One region of the Verrucosispora sp. WMMA2044 genome, then DNA from elsewhere that is predicted to be linked to it. Evidence: riboswitches for the same ligand, from Rfam matches in the RefSeq annotation. Region 1 holds a riboswitch; the other holds the start of a gene.
What was found. A riboswitch is a leader RNA that binds a small molecule or an ion and turns the genes downstream of it on or off. The one in region 1 is predicted to bind cobalamin.
Positions count from the first base shown of each region.

Region 2: another riboswitch for cobalamin. It lies ahead of O3597_RS12755 (ribonucleoside-diphosphate reductase subunit alpha); the one in region 1 lies ahead of metE (5-methyltetrahydropteroyltriglutamate--homocysteine S-methyltransferase).

Region 1 is NZ_CP114913.1:1,692,382-1,707,087, forward strand. It holds gene O3597_RS07735 (FtsX-like permease family protein) at 1-1,058, opposite strand, end outside; gene O3597_RS07740 (hypothetical protein) at 976-2,457, opposite strand; gene O3597_RS28525 (FtsX-like permease family protein) at 2,454-3,296, opposite strand; gene O3597_RS28530 (hypothetical protein) at 3,875-5,614, opposite strand; gene O3597_RS07750 (ABC transporter ATP-binding protein) at 5,622-6,344, opposite strand; gene O3597_RS07755 (ABC transporter ATP-binding protein) at 6,341-7,273, opposite strand; gene O3597_RS07760 (ferredoxin reductase family protein) at 7,621-8,979, shown strand; gene O3597_RS07765 (alpha/beta hydrolase) at 9,194-9,928, shown strand; cobalamin riboswitch at 9,996-10,207, shown strand; gene metE (5-methyltetrahydropteroyltriglutamate--homocysteine S-methyltransferase) at 10,318-12,555, shown strand; gene O3597_RS07775 ((Fe-S)-binding protein) at 12,786-13,559, shown strand; gene O3597_RS07780 (LutB/LldF family L-lactate oxidation iron-sulfur protein) at 13,577-14,706, shown strand, end outside.
Region 2 is NZ_CP114913.1:2,828,917-2,843,622, forward strand. It holds gene O3597_RS12750 (ribonucleotide-diphosphate reductase subunit beta) at 1-191, opposite strand, end outside; gene O3597_RS12755 (ribonucleoside-diphosphate reductase subunit alpha) at 227-2,599, opposite strand; cobalamin riboswitch at 2,742-2,948, opposite strand; gene O3597_RS12760 (hypothetical protein) at 3,072-3,533, shown strand; gene O3597_RS12765 (hypothetical protein) at 3,609-3,941, opposite strand; gene O3597_RS12770 (hypothetical protein) at 3,938-4,135, opposite strand; gene O3597_RS12775 (helix-turn-helix transcriptional regulator) at 4,208-5,350, opposite strand; gene O3597_RS12780 (hypothetical protein) at 5,646-6,350, shown strand; gene O3597_RS12785 (hypothetical protein) at 6,347-6,520, opposite strand; gene metH (methionine synthase) at 6,551-10,066, opposite strand; gene O3597_RS12795 (PAC2 family protein) at 10,358-11,227, shown strand; gene O3597_RS12800 (GntR family transcriptional regulator) at 11,376-12,167, shown strand; gene mshC (cysteine--1-D-myo-inosityl 2-amino-2-deoxy-alpha-D-glucopyranoside ligase) at 12,389-13,627, opposite strand; gene O3597_RS12810 (SCO1664 family protein) at 13,692-14,510, opposite strand; gene O3597_RS12815 (DUF3090 domain-containing protein) at 14,507-14,706, opposite strand, start outside.

The DNA.
Region 1 (14,706 bases):
AGTCGGGTCAGGGTCTGCCACCGCTCCGACGCACCGGCGGCGGCGGCGAGCGTGAGGCCGAGCAGGCCCAGCGCCACCAACACCGCGGCGACCGTCCACGCCAGCCGGGAGATCCCCGCGGTCAGCGGAGCCACCCGCTGTGCCCGCAGGACGTCCGTGCGTAGCACCACGTCGGCGGAGACGCCGCTGTTCGACACGGCCCGCGCCGCGCCGGGACCGGTCGCCCAGACGGTGTTGGGAACGGCGGGCAGCCCCGCGTCGTCGAGAGCAGAGGCGTCCACGATGACGACGTCGGCGGCGCCGCCGACGGCGGGAGCGGTGCCGACCGCGGCGAGACCGATCGCCGGGGCGTCGTCCCGGGCCAGCCGCAGCCGCATGCCGGTCCGCAGGTCGCCGCTGCTCGAACGGACCAGAGCCGGGACGTCCAGGGGGTCGGGACCGGGTGCGGCGAGCCGGGCCAACGCCGGCGCGTCGGGTAGCGGGGTGGTGGCCAGCAGGCGCTGGAACGCGACGGCGTCCACGACGACCAGGCGTGGGGTGAGCAGTGCCGATTCGGTGAACACACGTGCCGAGTCGGTCACCTGCGCGACGACGACCTGCTCCACCCCGGGTGCGGCGGCGATGCGCTCGGCGAGCGCGGGCGTCGCGGCGTCGGCGTCGGCGTCGACGTCGAGGCGGGCGTCGGCGCCGACGGCGCTCCACGCGCCGTCGGTCAGACCACGGGCGACGGTGGTGCCGAAGACAAGGGCGAACGACGCGAGCGCCGTGGCGCTGACAAGTGCCAGCAACGGCAGCGCGCGTCCGGCCGTGGTGGCCGCCTGGGCGGCACCGAACACGGCCAGCGGGCGGCGCGAGCGCAGGGCCTGCCGGAGCGCGAGCCGCACTCCGACGGGTAGCAGCCGCAGCAGGACGAGCGTGCCGGCGAGCACGCCCAGCGCCACGGCGCTGACCGGTAGGACCAGGTCGCCGGTCAGCTCACCGGTGTCGCCGTCGGCGGCGACGGGTAGCAGCCCGCGCTGGTGCAGGGTCACGACGGCGGCGACCGCGGCGATCAGCACAGCGACCTCCACGGCGGCGCGGCGCAACCGACCGGTGGCCAGGATCCGGCGGCGCGCGGCCGGGTTGGCGGGTTGGCGCCGGTCGCGGCTGGCGCGGGCGGCGGCGAGGATGCCGAACGTCGACCCGCCGACAGCACCGGCCAGGACCACGGGAACGGTCCAGGTCCAGGAGACGCCGGGAGTGACCCGCGCGGGCGAGCGCGAGCCCCACGGCGGCGGCCGACAGGGACACCAGGCTGGACTCGATGAGCAGTTCCGCACCGAGGTCGGGTAGCGCAGCCCCACGCTGCCGGGCGGCGCTCAGCACAGCGGTACGCCGGCGGACCAGCAGATCGGCGGCGAGTAGCAGGACCAGCACCGTACCGGTCAGGAGCCCGGCGAGCAGGACGGCGGCCTGTGCCGAGGCGGCACTGATCTGGGTACGGGCGTCGCGCACCACGGTGTCGAGCTGTGATTCCCATTTCAGGGACTGGTCGCGGGCGCCTGACGAGCCGGAGGTCGCCTTGAGCGTGACCACCTGCCTGACGAGCGGCGCGGTGGCGTCCCAGGCGAGCGCGTCGGGTTCGGGAGCGAAGTGGACGGTGCGCCGCAGCTGGTCCTCGTCGAAGGCGAGCCGGGCGTCCGGCAGCGACTCGCGCGACAGCAGTCCGGCGATCCGGGTGGTGCCCACGCCGTCGGCGCCGGGCACGGGTCGCAGCAGGGCCGGGGCGAGTCGCCAGGCGGGGTCGGCGCTGTCCACGGGTCGGTAGATCCCGCTGATCCGGACGTCCTTGTCGTGGCCCTGACCGTCCCGGACCGGAATTCGATCGCCGGGGCCGAGGTGCAGCGCGGCGGCGTCCGCCTCGGACAGGCCGACCTGTATCGGCCAGGGCGGTCCGTTGTGGGGGATCTCGGCGGACCGCCCGGGTGTGGCGGGGCCGGGTGCGTCGCCGGCGATCCAGGTCACGTCCGGGCCGCCGAGGTCATCGGCCAGGTAGGTGACCTGGAGGGTACGCGGTCGGTCGCCGTCGGTGACGGTGAGGCTCGGGCTGGTGACAACGGCGATGGGCGGCAGCAGCGCCGCGTCCAGGTCGGTCCCGAGCGCGTACGTCGCCCGGGCGCGGAAGTCGTCGACGTCCTCGGCGAGGCGGGGCATCCGGATCCGCCCGCCGGTGGGACCGTCGTCGCGTGCCCAGTTGGCGTGGACGAGGACGTTCGAGTCGTGGCCGGCGCGGCGCACCGTGTCCTGGACGGCGTCGTCGGCGGCGACCCGGAGCAGCGCCGGCACCGCCCCGGCGAGCAGCGCGACGGCCGCGATGACGGCGGCGGTGAGCAGCAGCGGCCCGGCGTCGGTGCGGCCCCGGCCGCGGACGCTGGGCCAGTGCGGCGTCGGCCACCGGCGGGTCAGCCACCGGTTCACGGCGCCACCCGCAGGTGCGCGGCGTCGGCCCGACGGACCTGGACGACCACCACCACGGCGACCGCCAGCAGGGATCCGGCCAGCAGTACGGCCAGCAGCGCGGCCTCGGCCGGCCAGGGCCAGTGTGGCTGGGCGGCCGGCACGGGCGCGGCACCGGAGTCGGAGCGTACGAGCAGGGGAGCGACGACGCGGGTGGCGAGCGCGCCGACGGCCGCGCCCGCCGCGAGCAGGGGCAGCAGAACGCCGGCGTGCTGGCCGAGCAGCACGGCCCGGATGTCTCGTCGGGACATCCCCAGGCCGCGTAGCCGCGCCACCTCCACGGCGCGGGCCTGCAGGTCGCAGGTGACGTGCAGGACGACGCCGGCGAGCAGCAGCAGGGCCGCGGCCGGCACGACGAGCCGCAGCGCGGCCGGCAGCCCGGCGTGCAGCGGGCCGCTGGTGAGCCGGGCGGTCTCCGCCTCGCGGGTCGTTACGGTGCCCAGGTGCAGGGCGGTGGCCCGGTCGGCGGCACCGGGTCTGGCCGGGTCGCCGACCCACCAGGCGTCGACCGGGAACGTCAGGTCGCCGGTGACGGCGCGGGCGCGGGACAGCAGGTCCAGGTCGGCCAGGACGGCCACGGCCCCGGGGGCGGACGGCCCGGTAGGCACGACGTCGGTGACGACGATCGGGACGGGCGTGATGCCGACCGTGACGCTGAGCTGGCTGCCGATGTCGGTACCGACCTCGTCGGCGAAGCGGGCGGAGACGGCGACGGGCACCGGGCCGGGGGCCGGGAAGGCGGTGGCGACGAGGTTGGGGGCGGCGTACGCGACGCTGCCGAGGTCGACGGTCGCCGCCATCCGCAGCGCGGTCCCCGCCGGCGTGGCCGAGAGCCCGACGGTCGGGTCGCGCAGCGTGCTCGGCACCTGCGACACCGACGTGGCGGTCCAGTCCGTTTCCTCCGCCGATCCGGCGGGCGGCACGGTGAGAGTGACGGCGATGGCGACGCGGCCACCGACCCCGTACCCGGCATCCGGCCCGGCCTCGACCGGCAGGGACACCGCGACGAGGCTCAGTCCGTCGGCGGTCGCGCACGCGGGCAACCGGTGCGCCCGGCCGTCGAGTGGCACGGCGGGACCGGTGCAGGGTATGCGCAGGCCGGTGGCATCCTGCAGGAGCAGCCGGGGCGTCACGGCGAGAGTGGTGTCGCCGGTCGCGGCTCCGGTCAGCACAAGCGGGGCACCAGCCGGAACGGGGACGCCGGTGACGCGGGTCGGTGGGGCCAGCAGCGCTGCCACGTCGGTCCACGTGCGGTCCCGGTCGAGCCGCCCGCGCAGCAGCGCGTCGGCGCGGCTGGTGTCGACGGCGACCAGGCGCGGCGCGTCGCCGGCGGTGCCGAGCCACTGACCGACCGCCGTACCTCGGTCGAGGGCCGGACTCACCGTCCCCTCGGTGACCGCGCCGACGACCGCGCCCTCTCCGGGCGCCGGCGCCGTGCTGAGGGCGAGTGCCAGGTCGGTGCCGACGGAGAGCGCGGCCTGGTCGCGCTGCGACTGCTGCCACGTGGTGTCGAGGGCGACGCCGAAGGTGCCGGCCGCGCAGGCCAGCCCGACGAGCAGCCCGGCGGCGACCGCCTGGGGCCGGCGGGCGGCCTCGGCGACAGCCAGCGGGAGCGCCAGCCCACGGGCTCGGTACGCCAACCGGTCGACGCCGCGCAGGGCGGGCAGCACCACCCGCAGCGCCAGGGCGGCGCCCGCGGTGAGCAGCAGCGCCGGCGCGAGGACCCGGACCACGTCGGCGCGCGGGCTGGCGGCGGTGGGCTGCGCGTACAGCTGCCACCAGCCGGCGGCGGCGAACACCGCGAGCAGCAGGTCGGTGCCGGACCGGGCCAGCAGGTCGCGGCGGGTGCGCCGGGCGCCGGCCCGGGCCGGATCGCCAGGACGGTGAGGACGGCGGCGAGCACCAGCGCACCGCCGGTCACCGCGAGGACCTGGACACCGGTGATGGCCGGCCGGGCGGTCAGGCCGGCGCCGTCCAGCGGCGGCAGGTGGGTCAGGCCGGCATGCACGGCCGACGAGGCCGGTATCGAGAGCGCGGCGGCGACGGCGGCGACGACGGCATCGAGCGTCGCGGTGGCGGCGAGTTGGCGGCGACTGGTGCCGAGGGCGGACCGCAGCGCGGTCTCGTCGGCGCGTACGCCGGCGGTCAGCCGGCCGGCGAGGACGAGTGCCGTCGCGGTCAGGACACCGCCGAGGACGGCGACGGCGAGTACGACGGCGGCGGTGACGTGCCGCTGGTCGTCGCTGGAGCGCAGGGTCATTGGCAGGTCGGAGGCGACCCGGGCGAGCCGGACGCGGTCACCGAGGACGGCCGCCAACCGACGGTCGGCGCCGCGGACGGCCCCGGCCACGGTCTCCAGGTCGCGGCGGTTGGCCTGGGACAGGTCCGGGTGGGCGGTGACCTCCATCCGGTCGACGGTGGCACCCGTGGTCACCAGGTCGGCGAGGTCGACGAGGAACGGGCCGTAGGCGTTCACCGGCTGCCGGAAGCGGCCGTCCTGGTGGCCGGCGGCGGAACCGGCCGCGCCCAGCGGGTCGCGGTCCCAGCCGCGCCCCGGCAGCGGGCGGACCACGCCGACGACCGTCACGTCGATGGCCGGGACGGGCGCGTGCGCCAACTCGGCGCCGAGGCGCACCCGGCGACCGGGGGCGAGGCCGAGCAACTGGGCGGTGGACTCCAGCAGCACGGTGTCACCAGGGTCGCGCGGCCAGCGTCCGGTGACCAACTCGGCTCGGGTCGGCAGATCGTCCAGCCCCGACAGGTACGCCTGCGCCGGGACGGTGGTGCCCGGGGCGAGCGCGGGCGGCAGCGCCCGCAGCACCGTCGACGCCCGCGCGCTGGTGGTCACCGGGAACGGGTCGAGCGCGGCCGTCACCGCGACCCGGGTGTCGGCGGCGACGGACCGGGTGTCCCGGCCCTCGACGGTGCCGGTGTAGACGGTCACGTCGACGGCGGCGGGAGCGGCGTGGGCCATGGCGACCTCCAGCGCCCGCTCGGTGGTGCGGGTACTCAGCAGGGTGCAGGTGCCCAGCAGGGTCGCGCCGACCGTGACGATTCCGACGAGAGCCGCGAGCAACGGCCACTGCGCGCGGGCGCGCCGGCGGACCAGCCTCAGCATCGGCGCGTCACCGGCCGTCCGGCACTGGCTCGGACGGTTGCCCGGCCGTCTCGTCGGTGAGCTGCCCGTCGTCGATGCGGATCACCCGGTCGGCAAGTGCCATCATCACCGGGTCGTGGGTGGACACGAGTGCGGTGACGCCTTCGGATTCGACCACTCCGCGCAGCAGGGCCATCACCGACAGGCCGGTCTCGGCGTCCAGTTGCCCGGTGGGCTCGTCGGCGACCAGGAGCCGGGGCGAGGCGGCCAGCGCGCGGGCGATCGCCACCCGCTGCTGCTGGCCGCCGGACAGCTCGGCCGGCCGCTGCCGGGCGTGGTCGGCCAGGCCGACCAGGTCCAGCAGCAACTCGACCCGGCGGTCGCGCTCGGCCGGGGCGACACGGGCCAGGCGCAGCGGGGCGGCGACGTTCTCCGCGGCCGACAGCACCGGGATCAACCCGAAGCTCTGGAAGACGTAGGACACCTTCTCGCGTCGTAACCGGGACAGGCCGTCCTCGTCGAGGGCGGTGACGTCGGTGCCGTCGACGTGCACGGTGCCGGCGTCCGGGCGATCGAGGCCGCCGACGGTGTTGAGCAGGGTGGTCTTGCCCGAGCCGGAGCGGCCGACGAGCGCCACCATGGAGCCGGCGGCCACGTCGAACGACACGCCGCGCAGGGCGTGTACGACGGTCGGCCCGGTGCGGAAGCGCCGGTGCACGTCGCGCACGCGCAGCAGCGGCTCGCTGCTCATTCGTCGCCTTCCGAGTCGGGGCGGATCGTGATGTGGTCGGGTTCCAGGGCCAGCCGGACCCGCCGGGTCAGCGCCAGCGCCTGACGGAAGTCGCGGGGCACCTGCACACGCCCGGCCCGGTCCATCACGGCGTACTCCTCGGCGATCACCTGCGTGTCGCCCTGCGCGTTGGTGGTGGTGCGGCGCAGCACCTCGCTGCTGGTGCGTCCGTCCCGGATCGCGACGGTCCGTTCGACCTGGCCGCTGACCGCCGGATCGTGCGTCACCACCACGATGGTGACGCCGTACCGGCGGTTGACCTCCCGGAGTACGCCGAAGACCTCCGCGGACGTGGCACCGTCCAACTCGCCGGTCGGCTCGTCGGCGAGCAGGATCCGCGGCCGGTTGGCCAGCGCCACCGCGATCGCGACCCGCATCTGCTGCCCGCCGGAGAGTTGCCCGGGGCGCCGATCGGCGCAGTCGGCGACACCGAGGCTGTCCAGCAGCTCGGCGGCGCGCTCCCGGCGCTCCCGCTTCGCGGTACGGGCCGCCGTCATCGGCAGGTCCACCATCTCCCGCGCGGTCAGGTACGGGATCAGGTTGCTCGCCGTCTGCTGCCGTACGAACCCGACGGTGTGCCGCCGGTACTCCACCCGATCCGCGCGGGACATCGTCAGCAGGTTCCACCGGTCGACCCGGACCCGCCCGGTGGTGGGGGCGTCGATGCCGGCCAGGATGGAGAGCAGTGTCGACTTGCCCGATCCGGAGGCACCGACGACGGCGACCAGCTCACCGCTGGCCACGGCCAGGTCCAGTCCCTGCAGTGCCTGCACCTCGACCGAACCGGTCTGGTAGATCCGCACCAGGTTCTCGCAGACGATGAGCGCGTCCCGGCCGAACTCGGGGGCGCGCGCGGACGACTGCGGCAGGGACAGCGGTGTGCTGACCATTTCTTGCCTCCGTCCCCCGCCGACTCAGATTGAAGCGGTTTCGCAACCGGCGGCTTCGTTGACCATGCCCCTGGGTGGCTTTCCTGCGTTCCTGGAAGTCGCACGTCGCGGCGCGGGCGGCGGGGTAGGGCGTGGTGGCACCCCGCGACCTCGCCGCCCGCGGGCTCGGCATCGGGCAGGTTGCGATCGTGCTTCGCGAGCTTCCAGGCGCACGCCGACGCTGGCACGCTGAGGCGGACGGAGAGGTTCACCGGCCGGAGACGGCGTGCCGGCGACCACGCCGTGTTGCCGGGCAATCGATGAAATCTCACGCCGTCCCGACCGGGACCGCTTCAGGAAGGCTCACGATGTCCACGACCACATTCACCGCCGCCGCGGCGGGCCCGGTGCGCCGCACCGGCCAGGCTCGGGCCGCGTACCTGCTGCTCTGGACGTTTGTCCTGGTCAACCTGGTGATCCTTCAGGTCATGTTCGCTCATCCGAGCCGGCCGACGCCCAACACCCTGACCGCGATCGGCCGTTTCCTCGGCCTGCATCTGGCTTTCGTGATGGCACTGCAACTGCTGCTGATCGGCCGGGTGCCGTTCCTGGAACGGCGGATCGGCATGGACAAGCTCACCAACTGGCACCGCTGGACCGGGTTCGCGATCTTCTGGCTGGTCGTGCTGCACCCGACGTTCGTGCTGCTCGGCTACGCACAGATCGACCGGATCTCGTTCTTCGCCGAGATCCCGAACCTGGCCAGGCAGATGCCGGTGCTACTCGGCATGATCGCCGCAGTCCTGATCGGCGTGCTGGCGTCCACCTCGGTACGGATCGCCCGCCGCCGCATGTCGTACGAGACGTGGCACGCCATCCACCTGGTGGTCTACGTGGTGATCGTGCTGTCGGTGATCCACCAGATCTACGAGGGCGCCTCGTTCGCCGGCAGCGCCGTCGCGAAGGCGTACTGGTGGGGGTTGTGGGCCTTCGCGGTCGGCTCGTTGCTGACCAACCGCCTGGTCGTGCCGCTGGTGCGCAACGTCCGACACCGGCTGCGGGTCGTCGCGGTGGTGCCGGAGACCGACAACGCCGTGTCCGTCCACGTTGCCGGCCACCGCCTCGACCGGCTGCGCGCCCGTCCCGGCCAGTTCTTCTGGTGGCGCTTCCCGGGACACAACTCCTGGTGGCAGGTCAACCCGTGGTCGCTGTCGGCGGCCCCCGACGGTCGCACGCTGCGGCTGACGGCGAAGGCGATCGGCACCACCAGCGCCGGGCTGCGGCAGTTGCCGGTCGGCACCCGGGTCTACGCCGAGGGACCGTACGGTGCCCTCACCACCGCCGCCCGTACCCGGGAGAACACCCTGCTGATCGCCGGTGGTATCGGCATCACTCCGATCCGGGCGCTGCTGGAGGACCCGGAACTGACCGGAGACGTCGTGGTGCTCTACCGGGCCCGCACGACCGCCGACGCGGTACTGATCGGTGAGCTGCGCGATCTGGCCGAGGCCAGGGGCGCCCGCCTGCATCTGCTGACCGGTCGCACCGCCGACGGCAGCCAGCCGTTCAGCCCGGAGAGCCTGAGCGACCTGGTTCCCGACATCGCCGAGCGCGACGTCTACCTGTGCGGTCCCGCGGCGATGGCCAGCACCGTGCAGCGCAGCCTCCGCGCCCTGCGGGTTCCAGCCCGCCAACGGCATGTCGAGGCGTTCCGGTTGGGGGTGTGAACCTCACCGGCCGACAGTGCGCGGGCGAGCGGAAGGGGCCCGGGAAACCCGTCGCGGACCGTGACGGCCTGCTGCTAGTTTGTCCAAGGCCGTGCGAGAGACCGAGGAGGTGGTACCCGTGAACGTTTCGACATGGGTGCTCCCCCGCGGGGTCACGGTCGGGCGGTAGGTCGTCCGGGAGCGCCTTTCATGCGTACTCCCGAAAGGCACGACCATGCGATTCACCTCCGAACGACACCTCGACGACGGCGTTCTCGAGCGCGCGTTCACGCTCGGCGACATCCCGGGTTTCCTGTGGACACCCGCGTTCGCGACAGCACAGGTCCCGCTGATCCTGCTCGGTCACCCGCCACTCGGGCTGGGCCGGATGTACCCACGTTTGGTGGCGCGGGCCCGGCGCGCCGCAGCGGATGGTTTCGCCGCCGCCGCGATCGAGCTGCCCGGCAGCGGTGACCGGCCGCGTTGGGCCGCTGCCGAGCGGGCCCGCGCCGAACTGCACCGGGTGCTGGCGGCGGGCGAGGCGGTGAGCGACGAGATCGTGGACGCTCTCGTCCTCCCGCTCGTCGACCGGGCCGTGCCGGAATCGCAGGCTGCCCTGGACGCCTTCCTGTCGCTGCCCGAGGTCGGCGGCCCTGTCGGGTACTCGGGGGGAGTGATCTCGATCGGCATTCGGCTCGCGGTGGTCGAGCCCCGGATCGTGGCCGCCGGGCTTTTCGCCGGAAGTTTCGTGCCGCGCCTCATCGTCGAACAGGCCCGGCAGGTCACCATTCCGCTGCACGTGCTGTTGCAGTGGGATGACGAGGGCAACGACCGGCAGGCGGCGCTGGAGCTGTTCGACGCCTTCGGCTCCACGGAGAAGACGCTGCACGCCAACATGGGCGGACACACGGGTGTGCCCTGGTACGCGGGGGAGGACGCGGGCCGGTTCTTCGCCCGGCACCTACGCTAGCCGGGCCTCGGCCGGCTCGCCGTCCCGCAGGCCGGGCACCCCGGGCCCAGCCGCCGGTGTGGCCCGTACGATGGCCGGTGGTGCTGGTTCGTCCCGCCCGTGTGGGTGGGGCGTCGCAAGAGGGAACCCGGTGCGAATCCGGGACTGCCCCGCAGCGGTGAGTGGGAACGACCGCCGTCAACAAAGCACTGGACCGTGAGGTCTGGGAAGCGACGGCCAGTAGGCGACCTGGTGTCATGCCCGCGAGTCCGAAGACCTGCCAGTGCTGCGCACGCCGCCGGCGTGCGTCGCCGGCGGTCCCGTGGGAGGACCAGGGCGGAAGCCGGTACCCGAGGTGTACCCGTCTTCCCTCCCGTGTCCGCCGGACACTTCGAGGGAAGGAACCCTTGGTGAGTACCGCATTCGGGCAGAGCACCGTGCTCGGCTACCCACGCATCGGCGCGAACCGTGAACTGAAGAAGGCCGTCGAGGCGTACTGGGCCGGCACCGTCGACGCCGAGGCTCTGGCCAGCACCGCCGCTGGGCTGCGGGCGCAGGTGTGGCGGACGCTGCGCGACGCCCGTCTCGACGCGATCCCGTCGAACACCTTCTCCTACTACGACCAGATGCTCGACACGGCGGTCGCTGTGGGCGCGGTCCCGACCCGGTTCAGCCGGCTGGGCCTGTCCGCGCTGGACACCTACTTCGCCATGGCACGTGGTGTCGACGCCGAGCCGGCGTTGGAACTGACGAAGTGGTTCGACACCAACTACCACTACCTGGTGCCGGAGATCGCCCCGGACACCGTCTTCACCGCCAACCCGGCGAAGGCGCTGGACGAGTACGCCGAAGCCCGCGGCCTGGGCATCACCACCCGGCCGGTGTTCGTCGGACCGGCCACGTTCCTGCTGCTGGCCAAGGGCGTCGATCCGTTCGCCCGGCTCGACGACCTGGTCCAGGCCTACGCCCGGATTCTCGCCGAGCTGGCGCACGCGGGCGTCGGCTGGGTGCAACTGGACGAGCCCGCCTACGCCGCCGACCGCAGCCCAGCCGAGATCGACGCCCTGGGCCGCGCCTACACCCGGCTCGGTGAGCTCACGCACCGACCGCGGATCTTCGTGGCGACATACTTCGGCGACCTCGGCGACGCGCTGCCGGCCCTGCTGGACACCCCGGTCGACGCCGTCGGCCTGGACCTGGTCGCCGGCGCGGGCAACCTGCACCGTCTCGCCGCCGCCGGACCACTTGGTGGCAAGACCATCGTCGCCGGCCTGGTCGACGGTCGGAACGTCTGGCGTACCGACCTGCGGGCCGCCGTAGCGGCCGGCGCGACGGTCGCCGGACTGGCCGACCACGTCGCCGTCTCCTCGTCCTGCTCGCTGCTGCACGTGCCGGTCGACCTGTCCGCCGAGACACACCTCGACCCCCGGCTGTCCGAGCGGCTGGCGTTCGCCCGGCAGAAGGTCGACGAGATCGTCCTGCTCGGCCGGGCGCTGCGCGACGGCACCACGGCGCTGCCCGCGCCCCTGCCGGCCACCCCGGCCGACTGGCGTCACGACGACGTACGCGGCCGCCTCGCCGCGCTGCGCCCGGCCGACCGGCAGCGCGGCGACTATCCCACCCGGGCCGCCCGGCAGCAGCAACGGCTGGGCCTGCCGGAGTTGCCGACCACCACGATCGGGTCGTTTCCGCAGACCGCCGAGCTGCGCCGGGCCCGCGCCGCACACCGGGCCGGCAGCCTCGACGACGCCGGCTACGCGTCGCGGATCCGCGCGGAGGTGGCGCAGGTCATCCGGTTGCAGGAACGACTGGGCCTGGACGTGCTCGTGCACGGGGAACCGGAGCGCAACGACATGGTGCAGTACTTCGGCGAGCAACTCGACGGCTTCGCCGCCACGCGTCACGGCTGGGTGCAGTCCTACGGCTCCCGCTGCGTACGCCCGCCGATCATCTACGGCGACGTGTCGCGCAGGGCCCCGATGACCGTCGAGTGGTCGACCTACGCGCAGTCGCTGACCAGCAAACCGGTCAAGGGCATGCTCACCGGCCCGGTAACCATCCTGGCCTGGTCGTTCGTCCGCACCGACCAGCCCCTCGCGGACACCGCCGACCAGGTCGCGCTGGCCCTGCGCGACGAGTGCCGCGACCTGGAGTCCGCCGGGATCCGGGTCATCCAGGTCGACGAACCAGCGCTACGGGAGACGCTGCCGCTGCGCAGGGCCGACCAGCAGGCGTACCTGGACTGGGCGGTGGCGGCGTTCCGCCTGGCCACCAGCGGCGTCGCCGACGACACCCAGATTCACACCCACCTGTGCTACTCCGAGTTCGGCGAGGTGATCGGCGCCATCGACGCCCTCGACGCGGACGTCACCAGCATCGAGGCGTCCCGGTCCAAGATGGAGGTGCTCGACGACCTGGCCGCGATCGGCTACGGCCGGGGCGTCGGCCCGGGCGTCTGGGACATCCACTCGCCCCGGGTGCCGTCGCGCGACGAGGTGATCGAGGCGCTGCGTCGGGCCGTCGCGGCCGTGCCGGCCCGCCGGTTGTGGGTGAATCCGGACTGCGGCCTGAAGACGCGCGGCTATCCGGAGGTCGAGGCGTCCCTGCGGCACCTGGTCGCCGCCGCCGAAGAGGTACGCGGGAGCTGACCGCACCGGGCCGGGCGGTACCGACGACACGCGACCGCCCGGCTCGTGGTCGGTGAGCCCGTCGCCGACCGCGCCCGGACCGGGGCACCCGCACCCCGCCCGGGACCGCGACGTGGCAGGTGGTGACCTTGCTGCGCAGCGGCCGCTCGTACGGCAGACTCGGCGGATCATGCGTTACGGGCCCGGTGGTGCTTCCGTGGCGGCGCGGGCCGGCGAGTGGGAGGTGTGACGTGCGGATCGCGTTGTTCGTGACGTGTCTGGCGGACACCCTGTTTCCCGAGGCGGCGAAGGCGACGGTGCGGTTGTTGGAGCGGTTGGGGCATGAGGTGGTGTTCCCCGACGGGCAGACGTGTTGTGGGCAGATGCACGTCAACACCGGTTACCAGGCGCAGGCGGTGCCATTGGTGCGGCGGCATGTGCGGACCTTCGATCCGTTCGACGTGATCGTGGCGCCGTCGGGGTCGTGTGTGGGGTCGGTGCGGCATCAGCACGCGGTGGCGGCGCGGCGGGCCGGTGATGTCCGGTTGGCGTCGCGGGCGGAGTCGGTGGCGGGGCGGACGTTCGAGTTGTCGGAGCTGCTGGTGGACGTGCTCGGCGTGACCGATGTGGGGGCGTTCTTTCCGCATCGGGTGACGTATCACCCGACGTGTCATTCGTTGCGGATGCTCGGGGTGGCTGATCGGCCGGTGCGGTTGCTGCGTGAGGTGCGGGGGCTGGACCTGGTGGAGCTGCCGGCGGCCGATCAGTGTTGCGGGTTCGGTGGCACGTTCGCGGTGAAGAACGCGGACACCTCGACGGCGATGTTGGCGGACAAGCTGCGGCACGTGGTCTCCACGGGTGCCGAGGTCTGCACGGCCGGGGACGCGTCGTGTCTGATGCACATCGGTGGCGGGTTGTCCCGGTCGGGTTCTGCGGTGCGTACGGTGCACCTGGCCGAGATCCTGGCCTCGACCGAACACGACACCGTTGCCGACGAGCGGGGTGAACAGGTGGTGCGATCGTGACCCGGGCCTTCCTCGGCATGCCGACGACCGCGCCGAGGGGCGTCGGGCACCTGCGCGGCGAGCAGACCTTTCCGGCGGCGGCGCGGCAGGCTCTGGCCGACCCGCAACTACGCCGCAATCTCGGGCATGCCACGGCGACGATCCGGGCGAAGTCGGCTGGTGTGATCGCCGAGGTGCCGGACTGGGAGCAGCTACGGGCGGCCGGTAGCGCGATCAAGGCCGATGTGCTGGCCCGGTTGCCGGAGCTGCTGGAGCAGCTTGAGGATCGGGTGAGCGCGGCCGGGGGAGTGGTGCACTGGGCCGCCGACGCGAACGAGGCGAACGCGATCGTCGTCGACCTGGTGCGGGCCACCGGCAGCGACCGGGTGATCAAGGTCAAGTCGATGGTGACGCAGGAGATCGGTCTCAACGAGGCCCTCGAGGCGGCCGGGATCGCGCCGGTGGAGACCGACCTGGCGGAGCTGATCGTGCAGCTCGGTGAGGATCGGCCGAGTCACATCCTGGTGCCGGCGATCCACCGGAACCGGGCCGAGATCCGCGAGATCTTCCTGCGGGCGATGCCGGGGGTGGATCCGGGGTTGACCGACGAGCCGGCGGTGCTGGCGGCGGCGGCGCGTCGGTTTCTGCGGCAGACGTTCCTGTCCACGCCGGTGGCGGTGTCCGGGGCGAACTTCGCGGTCGCGGAGACCGGCACGTTGGCGGTGGTGGAGTCCGAGGGCAACGGGCGGATGTGTCTGACTCTGCCGCGCACGTTGATCACCGTGATGGGTGTGGAGAAGGTGGTGCCGACCTGGCGGGACCTGGAGGTGTTCCTGCAACTGCTGCCCCGGGCCTCGACCGGGGAGCGGATGAACCCGTACACGTCGATGTGGACCGGGGTGAGCCCGGGTGACGGGCCGCAGGAGTTTCATCTGGTGCTGCTGGACAACGGTCGCAGCGCGGTGCTCGCCGACGAGGTGGGCCGGCAGGCGTTGCACTGCATCCGCTGCTCGGCCTGCCTGAACGTGTGTCCGGTGTACGAGCGCACCGGTGGGCACGCGTACGGGTCGGTGTATCCGGGGCCGATCGGTGCGGTGCTGTCCCCGCAGCTGACCGGGGTGGCCGACAACGCGTCGCTGCCGTACGCGTCGTCGCTCTGCGGGGCCTG
Region 2 (14,706 bases), 1.1 Mb from region 1:
GCGAAGAAGGCGACCAGCCGGGACACGAGGTGCTGCTCCGCCGGGGAGAGCTTGGCCAGGTCGGCGAGGTCGGAGTGCAGGTCCACCTCCTCGACGGTCCAGGTGTTCTTGATGGCGTCCTTGAAGCGGTCGAAGAACTGCGGGTACCGCATCGGCCGCAGAGTCAGGTCCATGCCGGGGTCGAGCAGCATCTGCCGCTGGCCGGTGTCGGGTTCGGAAACGGTGGTCACTGGCACGCCTCGCAGCTCTCGGGGTTCTCCAGGGAGCAGGCCAACGCCTCGGCGTCGCTGACCGCGACGACCGGCTTGATCGCCGGGGTGACGGTGACGGTGGCCTGCTGGATCCGGGTCGCGGGACGCGACCGCAGGTAGTAGGTGGTCTTCAGCCCGGCCTTCCAGGCGTACAGGTACATCGAGGAGAGCTTGCCGATGGTCGGCGCGCTCAGGAACAGGTTCAGCGACTGCGACTGGTCGATGAACGGAGCCCGGGCGGCGGCCAGGTCGATCAGCGCCCGCTGCGGCAGCTCCCACGCGGTCCGGAACAGCTCCCGCACCTCCGCCGGCAGCTCGGCGATGCCCTGCACCGACCCTTCGGCCCGCTTGATCTGCTCCCGGATCGGCGCCGTCCACAGCCCGCGCGCCTTCAGCTCCCGGACCAGGTAGGTGTTGATCTGGAGGAACTCGCCGGACATCGTCTCCCGCTTGAACAGGTTGGACACCTGCGGCTCGATGCACTCGTAACACCCGGCGATCGAGGCGATCGTGGCGGTCGGCGCGATCGCCACCAGCAGCGAGTTCCGCAGCCCGTGGCGGCCGATCCGCTCCCGCAGCGCGGTCCACCGCTGCGCCTGCGTCACCTCCGCGCCCCACAGGTCCGGATGCAACTCACCCTTCGCGGCACGGGTTTCGGCGTACGCCGGATGCGGGCCGAACCGCTCGGCCAGACCCGCCGACGTCTCCAGCGCGGTCAGGAAGATCTCCTCCTGCACCCGGGTCGACAGTTCCCGCGCCGACGCCGAGTCGAACGGCAGCCGCAGGGTGAACAACGCGTCCTGCAGACCCATCAGCCCGAGCCCGACCGGACGCCAACGCGGGTTCGACACCGCCGTCTGCTCGGCCGGGTAGTAGTTGATGTCGATCACCCGGTCGAGGAACACCACCGCCGTGCGTACCGTGGCGCGCAGCCTCTCCCAGTCGACGCCGTCGGCGGTGACGTGCGCGCCCAGGTTCACCGACCCGAGGTTGCACACCGCCGTCTCGGTGTCGTTGTTGACCTCCAGGATCTCGGTGCACAGGTTCGACAGGTGGATCGTGTTGCCGGGCGCACCGGTCTGATTGGACAGCCGGTTCGCGGCGTCCTTGAACGTCATCCACCCGTTGCCGGTCTGCGCGAGCGTACGCATCATCCGCCCGTACAGGTCGCGGGCCTTGACGGTCCGGACGGCCTTCTTCTCCGCCGCCCGGTACGCCTCGTCGAACGCCTCGCCGAACAGGTCCGGCAGCTCCGGCGCGTCCGACGGGTCGACGAGCGACCAGTCACCGTCCGCCTCGACCCGCCGCATGAACTCGTCGGGGATCCAGTTGGCCAGGTTCAGGTTGTGGGTACGCCGGGACTCCTCCCCGGTGTTGTCCCGCAACTCCAGGAACTCCTCGATGTCCGGGTGCCACGGCTCCAGGTACACGCAGGCCGCGCCCTTGCGCCGGCCACCCTGGTTGACCGCCGCCACCCCGGCGTCGAGCGTCTTCAGGAACGGCACGATGCCGTTGGAGCGGCCGTTGGTGCCCCGGATCAACGCGCCCCGACCGCGCACCCGCGACCAGGAGATGCCGATCCCGCCGGAGAACTTCGACAGCTTCGCCACCTGGTGGTAGCGCTCGTAGATCGAGTCGAGTTCGTCGCGCGGCGAGTCGACCAGGAAACACGACGACATCTGGGTGTGCCGGGTGCCCGAGTTGAACAGCGTCGGTGAACTCGGCAGGTAGGCCAGGCTCGACATCAGCCGGTAGAACCCGATCGCCTCGCCCGGCGTCTGCGACAGCCCGCAGGCCACCCGCAGCAGCCAGTACTGCGGCGTCTCCACCACCAGGCGGGTCTGCGGATGCCGCAGCAGGTAGCGGTCCGCGACGGTGCGCAGCCCGAAGTACTCGAACCGCAGGTCACCGTCCGGATCCACCGCGTCGTCCAGCTTGCGCGCGTTACGGGCCACGAATGCGGCGGTGGCGTCCCCGATCAGCCCCAGGCCGTGGGCGTACCGGATGGACTGGCTGAAGCTGGCCACCTGCTGCCCACGGACCTCCTTGTCCACGTACGCGGCCAGCAACCGCGCCGCCAGCTTCGAGTACTGCGGTTCCTCACCGATCAGCTCGGCGGCCGTCTGGATGGACAGCTTGTCCAGCTCGGCGGTGGTGGCACCGTCGTACAGCCCGCTGATGGTCTTGGTGGCCACCCGCAGCGGATCCACCTCGTCGAGGTCGGCCACCCACCGCTCCACCGCCCGGACGATCTTGTTCACGTCCACCGGTTCCGTGGCGCCGTCGCGTTTGCGGACCTGCATCACCTGCCGGCGCTGCTCCGACACAGCTGGGCCGGAGGCCGCCATCTCCCGCACGACCGTCACGTCTCTCTCCTCGCGCCGTCTACCGAGGGCCTCGGACACGCGGGAGGACGCCACGGAATCCGCGCAGGCGGCGCGGCCCGTTCATGGCGTCGGCCGTCCCACGCGGCCTGCGGCCGCCGCCCACGAGTGCGGGCGGCGTGCTGGCAGGTCTTCGGACTCGTGGGCGTGCTCGCGCGCTCCTACTGGCCGTCGCTTCCCAGGCCGGAGCCCAGTGCTTCGTGACGGCTGTCGTTCCCACTCACCGCTGCGGGGCAGCCCCGGATTTCCACCGGGTTCCCTCTTGCCTCGGCCGCCCCGGATGGGCGCCCGAACCAGCTACGGGTGACACCATATATGGGCGACCCACCAACGCAAGACACCAGATGGTGTGTCGGCGTGTCCGTGCAACGGATGTCCCTCCGGATCCGCGCTCGGGCGTCCCGGAAGGTTTGACGTGATCTGCCATGCTGGCCGCGTGAAACCCAACCTGGAGCGGATCCCAGGACAGCAGGACCGACTCGCGGAGCAGATCCTCGCCCGCGCGCCGCGACGCATCGAGCAGAATTTCGTACGCTCCCTCGAACCCACCACCGCGCTCGCCCTCGGCCGCTACGGTGCCCGCCTCGCCACCCTGGCGTTGCGGCAGAACTCGGTCGACCTGCTACGTCGCTCGGTGCTGGCGACCGGACTCGCCGGATGCTTGGCGTCCGATGACGACCGGGACATCATGGTGGCGCTGGCGGTGCCGTGGATCGTGGCACAGCAGCTCGGAGCATCCCCGGCCGAGGTGTTCGCCACGGTCAGCGCAACTCTTCCGGAGGGGCCGGCAGCCCGCCTGGTCCAAGCCTTCGGTGCCTGTACCAACATCACCTTGGAAGCCTTCGGCTGGGAGCTGGTGACGACCGCCGACGGCCCGGACTTCCGTCCGGTTCCCTGATCACGCTCGCCGCAGTGCCGGACATGAGTTGACGGCACCCCGCGTACGAAACTGCCTCCGGCTGGGCCCTCGACGCTACGACGTCCCGCAGGAGCACCGCGTCCAGGCGGTGAACCGGGTGGTCAGCTCACCCGCATCTGCGGCCGGCAAGTCGTCCAGCGCGGCCGTGAGCAGCGCGCCCACGTACATCGACAGCCCGACGCGATCCCGGCCGTACGCCTCACCGAGCCGTACCCGCGCCGGAGCGCACGGCCACACCGGTTCGCCGTCGCAGGTGCCGCACGTCCACTGCGGCCGGCGCGGTAGGTGCTGGTCGCCAAGGCGGCAGGGCAGGGCGTCGACAGCGCGACCGATCCGGATCGCTTCAGCGGCCATAGCGTCGCGGTAGCGCACGGGTCGCCCGGTCATGCCGGCCACCGCGCGTTACGCCGCGCCTGATCGAGCAGGCGTCGCCGGGCCGCGTCCTGCTCGATTTCCTGCCACCGTTGCCCGGTGCCGGCCGGCGGCACGGACCACCGCCGCCGCAGCCACCACCGAAACCTGCGCCACACGCCCACCGCCGCCACCTCCGCCAGGTCGTAAAGGGGGTGGCGGCGCTGCACGGGGGAACACCACCGCCACCCGCAAACATCGTGCGATGACGGCGTGTGCCCAGGTCAGAGGCTCGGTGTCCGCTACGGGTTGACGGACAGGCCCAAGTCGCGGACAGCGGCGTCAACCTGCCCGGCCAGGCGTCGGGAGGCCGTTGACACCGCGATGGACCGTGCCCGCTCCAGCACCCGCTGCGCCGAGCCACTGTCCCCGGCCCGGCCGTGGGCGATGGCCAGGTGCACGAGGTGCCGACCGTGCCAGTCGGCGCTCTCGGCCGTCTCGTCCACCCCCGCCGTGCCGGCGGTCAACAGTTCGACGGCTCGGTCGTTGGCCCGCGCGTCCCGGTCGCCCAAGTACCGCCACACGATGCCCTGCTGTACCGCGTAGAAGGCCGGGGTGTACCAGTACCCCCACGCGGGCAGTGGCGTCTCTGCCGCCTCGGTGGCCAGGTCGGCGGCTTGCGTGAGCATCTGCCGCACGTCGGTCGGGCACGCCCCAGCCATGGCCAGCCCACGCGCCTCCTGGCCGGCGGAGTACGCGCGCAACGCCGTGTTGGCTCGCGGATCAATCCGGGCGGCCCGGGACAGCCCGATCATCTCTGGCAGGTCGCCGCGACCCTCCGCCCGGTGGCCCTGGAAGGACAGTACGGTCGCCGTCAGGTCGGCGTTGCTGGCCTCTGTGGACCATTGCAGACTGCGGTCCAGCCATACACGGGCGGTCCGGTCGTCACCGTTGGCGATACCGAGCCAACCGGCGAACTGCGCCCACTGCGCAGCCATGTCGACCACCGCCGGCCGCACTTGGTGGCCAGCCTCGCGCAGCAGCGACCCGATCGTGTCGAGTTGGACGCGCACGGGCGGTAGGACGGCTGCGGCGCCGATGGAGTCCTCCAGCCGCCGGTATCCGGCGAGCACGTCGCCCAGGATGCGAACCCCGGCCAGATCTACACGGCCCGGATGCGCGGCGACGTAGGCAGCCCGCCGGCCGCCATCGGGAACGTCAACGACCATCGCGGCGAGCGCACCACCGGCGGCCAGCGCGTCATCGAGGCGGACGGCGACGTCGACGGCTGGCCGGGTCTGCCCTGTCTCCAGCTGATGAATGACGCTCTTGCCATGGCTCACCGCTGCGGCCAACTGACGCAGCGACAGGCCACGTTCTCGGCGTAACCGGGCCAGCTCAGCCGGGAATCGCGGGTCAACGATGGTGTGTGCGCTTGGTGGCATGGCGTTGCTCCTGGGCAGCGGACCAAGGCCGGCCACCGGCGGGCCGCCACAGTCGACGGTACTCAGCAACGGCATGCCGAGACAGCGGTCGACACGCGAGCCCGTCTTGCCGCGGACAAGCTTGTCCAACTCCGCTCGCCCTTCGTCCTAGTCCTGAGTAGTACGGCCCGATGCTTTCCTACGCTTCTCTGGCGCTTGACGATCCACACGAGCATCTTTCGTCCACTGCCGGTCGGACGTTCGTCTATGCTCGCTCGTATTTCCTGCAACTGCCGAGCGGTGGAGAGGGAGAGCCATGTCGGACTGGACGGACTGGCTGGAACGGGGGTCCTGGTTTGCGGCGATAACAGGTACGCTAGTTGCTGTCATCGTGGCCGTGCAAGCATCGAACACCTCCTCTCGGATGAAGGCGACGCTGGAAATGGCGAGGCCCTTTGTCCGCGCGTTGGCGCTCTCCCTGGACAAGCCAGAAATACTGGCCGCATACGAATCCGAGTGTACGACCGCCAAAGACATCCTGCACAGGAAGACGCGCCGCAGGCTCGGTGTGGCAGGCGTGCTACTTGGCTTCCCAGCATTGTCGGTCATCGCTGCCCTACTTCTTCCTGAGATTCCTAATCGCACCGAAATGCGGTTCTCCATCGGCGACGCGGCACAGCAGGAATGCACGACCACGGGTCTCAACTTCGCAATGCACACTACATGCATTAATCGCTGGTTCCTCGACTCGTCGAGACAGACAATTCAGGCACAGGCCACCCTCTCGGGTCCGGCACGCCAGAGGGATCTGAGCATCGCCGTTGACGGCTGCTCGGACCGCGCGCAGGTTCGGTGGGAGCTTCTCGCTGATGGCGAAGCTCTCGGCAATGGCATGGCTGGTTCTGGGGGCCAGGAACTACGCGTGCCTAAGGGCAAGTCATCGCTCACCATCCGAGCCGAGCGTATCGATGATAATTCGTGCTCCGCAGAACTCGTCGTCGAGGCCGTCCAGTGGCCCTAGTACTCCAGTGGTCGGACCAGGACAGGCGATGACGTCGCCGACGCGCCGGGTGGTTCGATGATCAGGGCGTGGAACAGGCGTCGGAGATCGTTGACGGTGATCGGGACCAGGCCGACTGGCGTGGTGGTGCTGGCCGCTGCGGCACCGTGACCGCCGTCATTCCGTGTCACCGGCAAAGCGCAAAGCGGCACCTGCGGTGATCACTTGGCGTTGAAGTAGCTGGCCTCGGGGTGGTGGACGACGATGGCGTCGGTGGCCTGCTCCGGCATCAGCTGGAACTCCTCCGACAGCTGCACGCCGATCCGCTCGGCGCCGAGCAGCTCCACGATCTTCGCCCGGTCCTCCAGGTCGGGGCAGGCCGGGTAGCCGAACGCGTACCGGCAGCCCCGGTAGTCGGTGCGCAGCAGGCCGGCCAGGTCGGCCGGGTCGTCGTCGGCGACGGTACGGCCGTCGGGCAGCTTCAGCTCGGCCCGGACCCGCTTGTGCCAGTACTCGGCGAGGGCCTCGGTGAGCTGCACCGACAGGCCGTGGACCTCCAGGTAGTCGCGGTACTCGTTGCGGGCGAACAGCTTGGCCGCGTACTCGCTGACCGGCTGGCCGACGGTGACCAGCTGCAACGCGACCACGTCCAGGTCCTCGCCGCGCGGGCGGAAGAAGTCGGCCAGGCACAGCCGCCGCTCCTGCCGCTGCCGGGGGAAGGTGAACCGGGCCCGCTCGGCGTGCCCGTTCTCGTCCAGGACGACCAGGTCGTTGCCCTCGGAGTAGGCCGGGAAGTAGCCGTACACCACGGCCGCCTCCAGCACCTGGTCGGCGATCAGCCGGTCCAGCCAGTAGCGCAGCCTCGGCCGGCCCTCGGTTTCCACCAGCTCCTCGTACGACGGGCCCTTGCCGCCGCGCGCACCGCGCAGCCCCCACTGGCCCATGAAGGTGGCCCGTTCGTCCAGCAGCGCCGCGTAGTCGGCAAGCGGCACCCCCTTGACCACCCGGGTGCCGTGGAACGGTGCGACCGGCACCGGCACGTCGACCGCGACGTCGGAGCGTACCGAGGTGTCGTGCAGTTCCGGCAGCGACTCGGCGACCACTGCGCGCTGCCGTTCCCGGCGGGCCCGCCGGGCCGCCAGGGCCGCCTCCCGCTCGGCGTCGACCACGGGGGCGCCGCCGCGCTTGGCGGCCATCACCCGGTCCATCAGGGACAGCCCCTCGAAGGCGTCGCGGGCGTAGTGCACCTGGCCGGGGAACATCGACCGCAGGTCGTCCTCGACGTACGCCCGGGTCAGCGCCGCACCACCGAGCAGGACCGGCCAGCGCTCCGCGACCCCGCGTGACGCCATCTCGACCAGGTTCTCCTTCATGATGACGGTGCTCTTGACCAGCAGCCCCGACATGCCGATGGCGTCGGCGCGGTGCTGCTCGGCGGCGTCGAGGATGGCGGAGATCGGCTGCTTGATGCCGATGTTCACCACCTCGTAGCCGTTGTTGGACAGGATGATGTCGACCAGGTTCTTGCCGATGTCGTGCACGTCGCCCTTGACGGTGGCGAGCACGATGCGACCCTTGCCGCCGTCGTCGGCCTTCTCCATGTGCGGTTCGAGGTACGCCACCGCGGTCTTCATCACCTCGGCGGACTGCAACACGAACGGCAGCTGCATCTGACCGGAGCCGAACAGCTCACCGACGACCTTCATGCCGTCCAGCAGGATGTCGTTGATGATGAGCAGCGGGGCGGTGCCGGCCGCCATCGCCGCGTCGAGATCGGCTTCCAGGCCGTTGCGTTCGCCGTCGATGATCCGGCGCTTGAGCCGCTCGTTGAGCGGCAGGGCCGCCAACTCCTCGGCCCGGGTGGCACGTGCCGAGGCGGCGTCCACGCCCTCGAAGACCTCGATGAACCGCTGCACCGGGTCGTAGCCCTCGCGACGCCGGTCGTAGATCAGGTCGAGGGCGATCTCACGCTGCTCGTCGGGGATCTTCGACATCGGCAGGATCTTGCTGGCGTGCACGATCGCCGAGGTGAGCCCGGCCTGCACGCACTCGTGCAGGAAGACCGAGTTGAGCACCTGCCGGGCCGCCGGGTTCAGTCCGAACGAGACGTTCGAGATGCCCAGGGTGAAGTTCACCCCGGGCCAGCGGCGGGCGATCTCCCGGATCGCCTCGATCGTCTCGATGCCGTCGCGGCGGGTCTCCTCCTGACCGGTGGCGATCGGGAAGGTCAGCGCGTCGATGAGGATGTCCGAGCGGTGCAACCCCCACCGGCCGGTGAGGTCCTCGATCAGCCGCTCGGCCACCCGTACCTTCCACTCCGCCGTGCGGGCCTGGCCCTCCTCGTCGATGAGCAGCGCGACCACGGCGGCACCGTGCTCGGCGACCACCGGCATCACCCGCGCGTACCGGGAGTCAGGGCCGTCGCCGTCCTCGAAGTTGACCGAGTTGACCACGCACCGGCCGCCGAGCATCTCCAGGCCGGCCTCGATCACCGCCGGCTCGGTCGAGTCCAGCATGATCGGCAGCGTGGAGGCGGTGGCGAACCGGCCGGCCAGCTCACGCATGTCGGTGGTGCCGTCCCGGCCGACGTAGTCGACGCAGAGGTCCAGCAGGTGCGAACCGTCGCGGGCCTGACCTCGGGCGATCTCCACACAGGACTGCCAGTCGGCGGCGAGCATCGCCTCCCGGAACGCCTTGGAGCCGTTGGCGTTGGTCCGCTCCCCCACCATCAGCACGCTGGCGTCCTGCGCGAACGGCACGTGGTGGTAGATCGAGGAGACACCCGGATCGGTACGCGGCTCACGGGCCACCGGCCGGGTCCCGCCCAGCCGTTCGGCGAGCAGCCTGATGTGCTCCGGGGTGGTGCCGCAACAACCGCCGATCAGGGAGACGCCGTACTCGGTGACGAAACGTTCCATGGCGTCGGCCAACTCCACCGGAGTCAGCGGGTAGGCCGCGCCGTCGGCGGTGAGCTGCGGCAGGCCCGCGTTCGGCATCACCGACAGCGGCACCCGGGCGTGCTGCGAGAGATAACGCAGGTGCTCGCTCATCTCCGCCGGACCGGTGGCGCAGTTGAGCCCGATGAGATCGACGCCGAGCGGCTCGATCGCGGTCAGCGCGGCACCGATCTCGCTGCCGAGCAGCATGGTGCCGGTGGTCTCCACGGTGACGTGACAGATCAGCGGGACCTTGCGGCCCAACTCCGCCATCGCCCGGTGCGAGCCGACCACGGCGGCCTTCACCTGAAGCAGGTCCTGGCAGGTCTCGATGATCAGCGCGTCCGCGCCGCCCTCGATCAACCCGGCGGCGTTCTCCTGGTAGGCGTCGCGCAGCGTGGCGTAGGCGGCGTGACCGAGGGTGGGCAGCTTGGTGCCAGGGCCGATCGAGCCGAGGACGAACCGGGGCCGCTCGGACGAGCTGTAGGCGTCGGCTGCCTCGCGGGCGATCCGGGCACCGGCCTCGGACAGCTCCCGGATCCGGTGCTGGATGTCGTACTCGCCGAGGTTGGCCAGGTTCGCGCCGAAGGTGTTCGTCTCCACGCAGTCCGCGCCCGCCGCCAGGTACGCCTCGTGCACGCCACGGACTACGTCCGGCCGGGTGACGTTGAGGATCTCGTTGCACCCCTCCAGACCGTCGAAGTCGTCCAGGGTGAGGTCCGCAGCCTGCAGCATCGTGCCCATCGCCCCGTCGGTGACGAGGATCCGGTCGGTCAACGCGTCGAGCAACGAAGTACGCACCACCTCAGGTTAGTGCGGTCGGGCGGGCCCGCACCCCCGCGTACCATCCGATCCCACATTGTGTCATCGGGATCACGTTGCCCGTTTTCGCCGGCAATGCCCAACATCATGGCCTGCGCGCAGCCCGGCGGCGGCGCCGACGCCCGGCCCATCCGGCGCGGCCGACGGGCCGGGTCCGGGCCCGGCACGTAGGCTGACTGACGTGAAGGACTACAGCGACACCGCCACGCACCGTGGGCGGACGACCGGGACCGCGTCCCGGACCGCCGGTGACGAGCAGGAGGTGACGGCGTGACCGAGTTCGACGGGCTGCCGGTGCTGCGGTCCCCGGTCGCCATCTGCGCCTTCGAGGGGTGGAACGACGCGGCGGACGCGTCCACCGCGGCGGTCGAGCACCTGGAGCAGGTGTGGGAGGCCCGGCCCGTCACCGAACTGGACCCGGAGGACTTCTACGACTTCCAGGTCAGCCGGCCCACCATCGCCATGTCCGACGGTGCCACCCGCCGGGTCGAGTGGCCGACCACCCGGTTCACGGTCGCCAGCCCGGCCGGCACCGAGCGGGACGTGGTGCTGATCCGCGGGATCGAGCCGAGCATGCGGTGGCGGACCTTCTGCGAGCAGGTGCTGGAGATCTGCCACAGCCTGGAGGTCGAGCGGGTGGTGCTGCTCGGTGCCCTGCTGGCCGACGTGCCGTACACCAGGCCGCTGCCGATCAGCGGCAGCGCCTCCGACGCCGACGCCGCGCGCCGCTACCAGCTCACCCCGACCCGCTACGACGGGCCGACCGGGATCGTCGGCGTGCTGCACGATGCCTGCACCCGCGCCGAGGTCGACGCCGTCTCGTTCTGGGTCCACGTGCCGCACTACGCCAACAACCCGCCCTGCCCGAAGGCCACCCTCGCCCTGCTGCACCGGGTCGAGGAGGTGCTCGACCTGCCGGTGCCCATGGCCGACCTGGCCGAGGAGGCCGCCGAGTGGGAGCAGCGGGTACGCAGCGCCGCCGAGCAGGACGCCGAGTTGGGCGAGTACGTCCGCGAGTTGGAGGAACGCGTCGGCGACGCGGGCATCACCCCGTTGACCGGGGACGAGATCGCCCAGGAGTTCGAGAAGTACCTGCGCCGCCGGGGCGGATCCGCCGGCCCCACCGCCGGTTCCTGGTAACCCTCCCCACTGCTGCCGCTGGCCCGCCCCGGACACCTCGACTGTCCGGGGCGGGCCTTTGTCCGCAGCTGGTCCACGCCGTGTCGGGGTGGCGGCGGTCACCTCGCGTAGGGCATCCTAGGAACCTAGCTGAAATGAGGAGGCGGGGATGCAGATCAACCCGGGGGCGGCCGAGTTCCCGCACCGGCAGATCGCGGCGCAGCTCAAGAGCCAGATCCGACGTGGCGACTGGGCACCGGGCGAGCGGCTGCCATCCATCCCGGCCATCGCCGAGATGTTCGGCGTCGCCAAGCAGACCGTGCAACGCGCCGTCGACCAGCTGCGGGTCGAGGGCGTCCTGATCACCAAACCCGGTTCCGGTACGTACGTCCGGGGCACCCGGCGGCGACTCAACCGGCTCTCCCGGGGCCGCTACGGCGGCTTCCGCGGCTACCACACCGACCTGGCCGCCCGCTATCGCCAGCAGCTCGTCTCCGTCGGCCGCTCCCCCGCGCCGCCTGAGGTGGCCGACGCGTTCGGCGTACCCGACGGCACCGAACTGCTCTGCCGCCGCCACCTCGTCCGCACCGAGGACTCACCGGTCGAGGTGGGCGCCTCCTGGTTCCTGCCCGCCGACACCGCCGGCACCTCGCTGGAGCGGGCCGAGGCGTTCGGCCGTCCGCTCTACCAGGAGGCCGAGGAGGCCACCGGTCGGCGGTACGCGACCGCCACCGACACCATCACCGCCCGCCAGCCCAGCCGCGAGGAGTCGGAGACCCTCCAGATCCGGCCGGACACCCCGGTGCTGCACCTGCTGCACGTGGCGTACGACCCGCACCGCCGCCCCATCGAGGTCGCCCAGGCCACCTGGCCCGGCCCGGTCACCACCCTCACCGAGGAGTACCAGATCCCCGCCCCCACCGCCGAGCCGGACCCCGACCCCGGCCTCGTCCTCGGCTGACTGACTCCCACCACCCCACGTCCGCCACCTATGGGAACCTCGCCCTGAACGGGGGAACAGGAAGCAGCAACATCAGCGATGTTGTCCCCTCACGGGCACCCGAGACAGCAGTATCGGCGATGTTGTCCCCTCGGGCGGGAGGGGCACGGCGCGGGAGGGGCACGGCGCGGGAGGGGGCACGACGCGGGAGGCCGCGATGTCGGGGACGTTGCCGGCTCGGGTCAGAGGCGGATGCCGAGCAGGGCGTCGACGGTGTCGGCGAACAGGCGCGGCGCGGCCGGGTCGTCGTCGGTGCCGGCGAGGGTCCGCTCGGCCCACTCGTCGGCCAGCCGCAGGGCACCGCGCGTGTCGAGGTCGTCGGTGAGTCGTTCGCGTACGCCGGCCAGGAACGCGGCCCCGGACGGCCCGGCGGTCGCGGCGGCGGCCCGCCGCCAGCGGCCAAGCCGCTCCTGGGCGGCGGTGAGCAGATCGTCGGTCCACGACCGGTCGGCGCGGTAGTGCCCGGAGAGCAGGGCCAGCCGGACCGCCATCGGATCCACCCGGTCGGCGCGCAGCCGGGAGACGAAGACCAGGTTGCCTCGGGACTTGGACATCTTCTCGCCGTCCAGCCCGATCATGCCGGCATGCACGTAGTGACCGGCGAAGGGTGCCGCGCCGGTCAGCCGCTCGGCGTGCGCGGCGGAGCACTCGTGGTGCGGGAAGAGCAGGTCGTTGCCGCCACCCTGCACGTCGATGGTGGAGCCGAGCAGGCCGAGGGCGATCACCGCGCACTCGATGTGCCAGCCTGGTCGGCCCGGGCCGAGGTCGCCACCCGGCCAGGACGGCTCGTCGTCGCGGGCACCGCGCCACAGCAGCGGGTCCAGCGGGTCACGCTTGCCGGCGCGGTCGGGGTCGCCGCCCCGCTCGGGGAAGATCTCCAGCATCTCCGCGCGGGAGAGGTTCGACTCGTAGCCGAAGCTCGGCGCGGCCGAGATGTCGAAGTAGACGTCGCCGGTGCCGTCGTCGAGACGGTACGCGGCACCGTCCTTGACCAGCACCAGCACCTTCTCGGCGATGTCCGGGATCGACTCCACCGCGCCGACGTAGTGGGCGGGTGGGATGATCCGCAACGCCTCCATGTCCTCCCGGAACAGCGCCGTCTCCCGCATCGCCAGGACCTTCCAGTCCTCCCGGTCGCGTTCGGCCCGCTCCAGCAACGGGTCGTCGATGTCGGTGACGTTCTGCACGTAGCGGACCTCGTGGCCGGCGTCGCGCCACATCCGCTGCACAAGGTCGAAGGTGATCATGGTGGCAGCGTGACCGAGATGGGTGGCGTCGTACGGGGTGATACCGCAGACGTACATGGTGGCGGTGCCGTCCGGGTCGCTCGGCTGCACGCTCGCGCGCGCCGAGTCGAACAACCGCAACGGCTCGCTCCGGCCCGGCAGCCGCGGCACCTCGTGCCCCACCCAAGACTCCATGCCCGTCAGCCTAACCAGCCGTCGGGCGACGTCATGCCGCCCCGAGAGTGATCAACGCGACAGCTCAGATCGGCGGCCAGGGCACCGCCGGCCAGTCCTGGGAGGGCTGCGGAAAGCGGCCGCTGCGGCACAGCCGGTCGATCCGGGCAGCCAGCTCGGCGATCTCACCGAGGGTGAGGTGCTCGGCCAGTTCCTCGCCGAGCGGGCCGGCGACCTGACGGGACAGCCGACCGAGCATGTCGACCGCGTCATCCGGCAGCGAGCGGCCGGCCCAACCCCAGAGCACCGTCCGCAGCTTCTCCTCCACGTGGAAGCTCACCCCGTGGTCGACCCCGTGGATCCGGTCGTCCGGGCCGACCAGGACGTGGCCGCCCTTACGGTCCGCATTGTTGATCACCGCGTCGAGCACCGCGAGCCGGGCCAGTCGTGGATCGTCGGCGTGCGCGAGGGCGTACGCGGTGCCGTCGTCGTCGCGGGCGGCCGCGATCGGGAACCAGCGGGGTGGTACCGAGTCGGCCGGCACGAATCCCACGAGCGGTTCGGCGTCGGCCGGTTCGTCGATCCACAGCTGGCAGGATCCGGTCCCGAACGGCCCGTCCCGCAGCACCGTCGGCGGCACCAGATCCCAACCCGTGGCCGCGGAGACCAGGTAGGCGGCCACCTCCCGGCCAGCCAGGGTGCCGTCCGGGAAGTCCCACAGCGGTCGCTCACCACGCACCGGCTTGTACACGCACCGGGCCGACATCCCGTCCAGGGTCAGCACGCCGCGCAGCGTGGTGTTGGACGCGTCGACCAGTCGCCCCTCCACGGTCAGCTCACCGTCACGCAGCAGGCGCAGCGCGGCACCCCCGTCCTGTCGGTGAACCACGCCGGAGGAGGTCACCGGTGGTAGCCGTTGTTCCGGGGGCAGAGATGGCCGGCCGGGTCCAGGGGCTGGCCGCACAGCGGGCAGGGCGGCCGGCCGGCGTTGACCACGCGCCGGGCCCGCTCGATGAACGCGCGGGTCGCCTCGGGAGTCAGCCGGACCCGGAGCCGGTCGAGATCCTCGTCGGGCTCGACATCGTCGGGCTCGTCCTCCG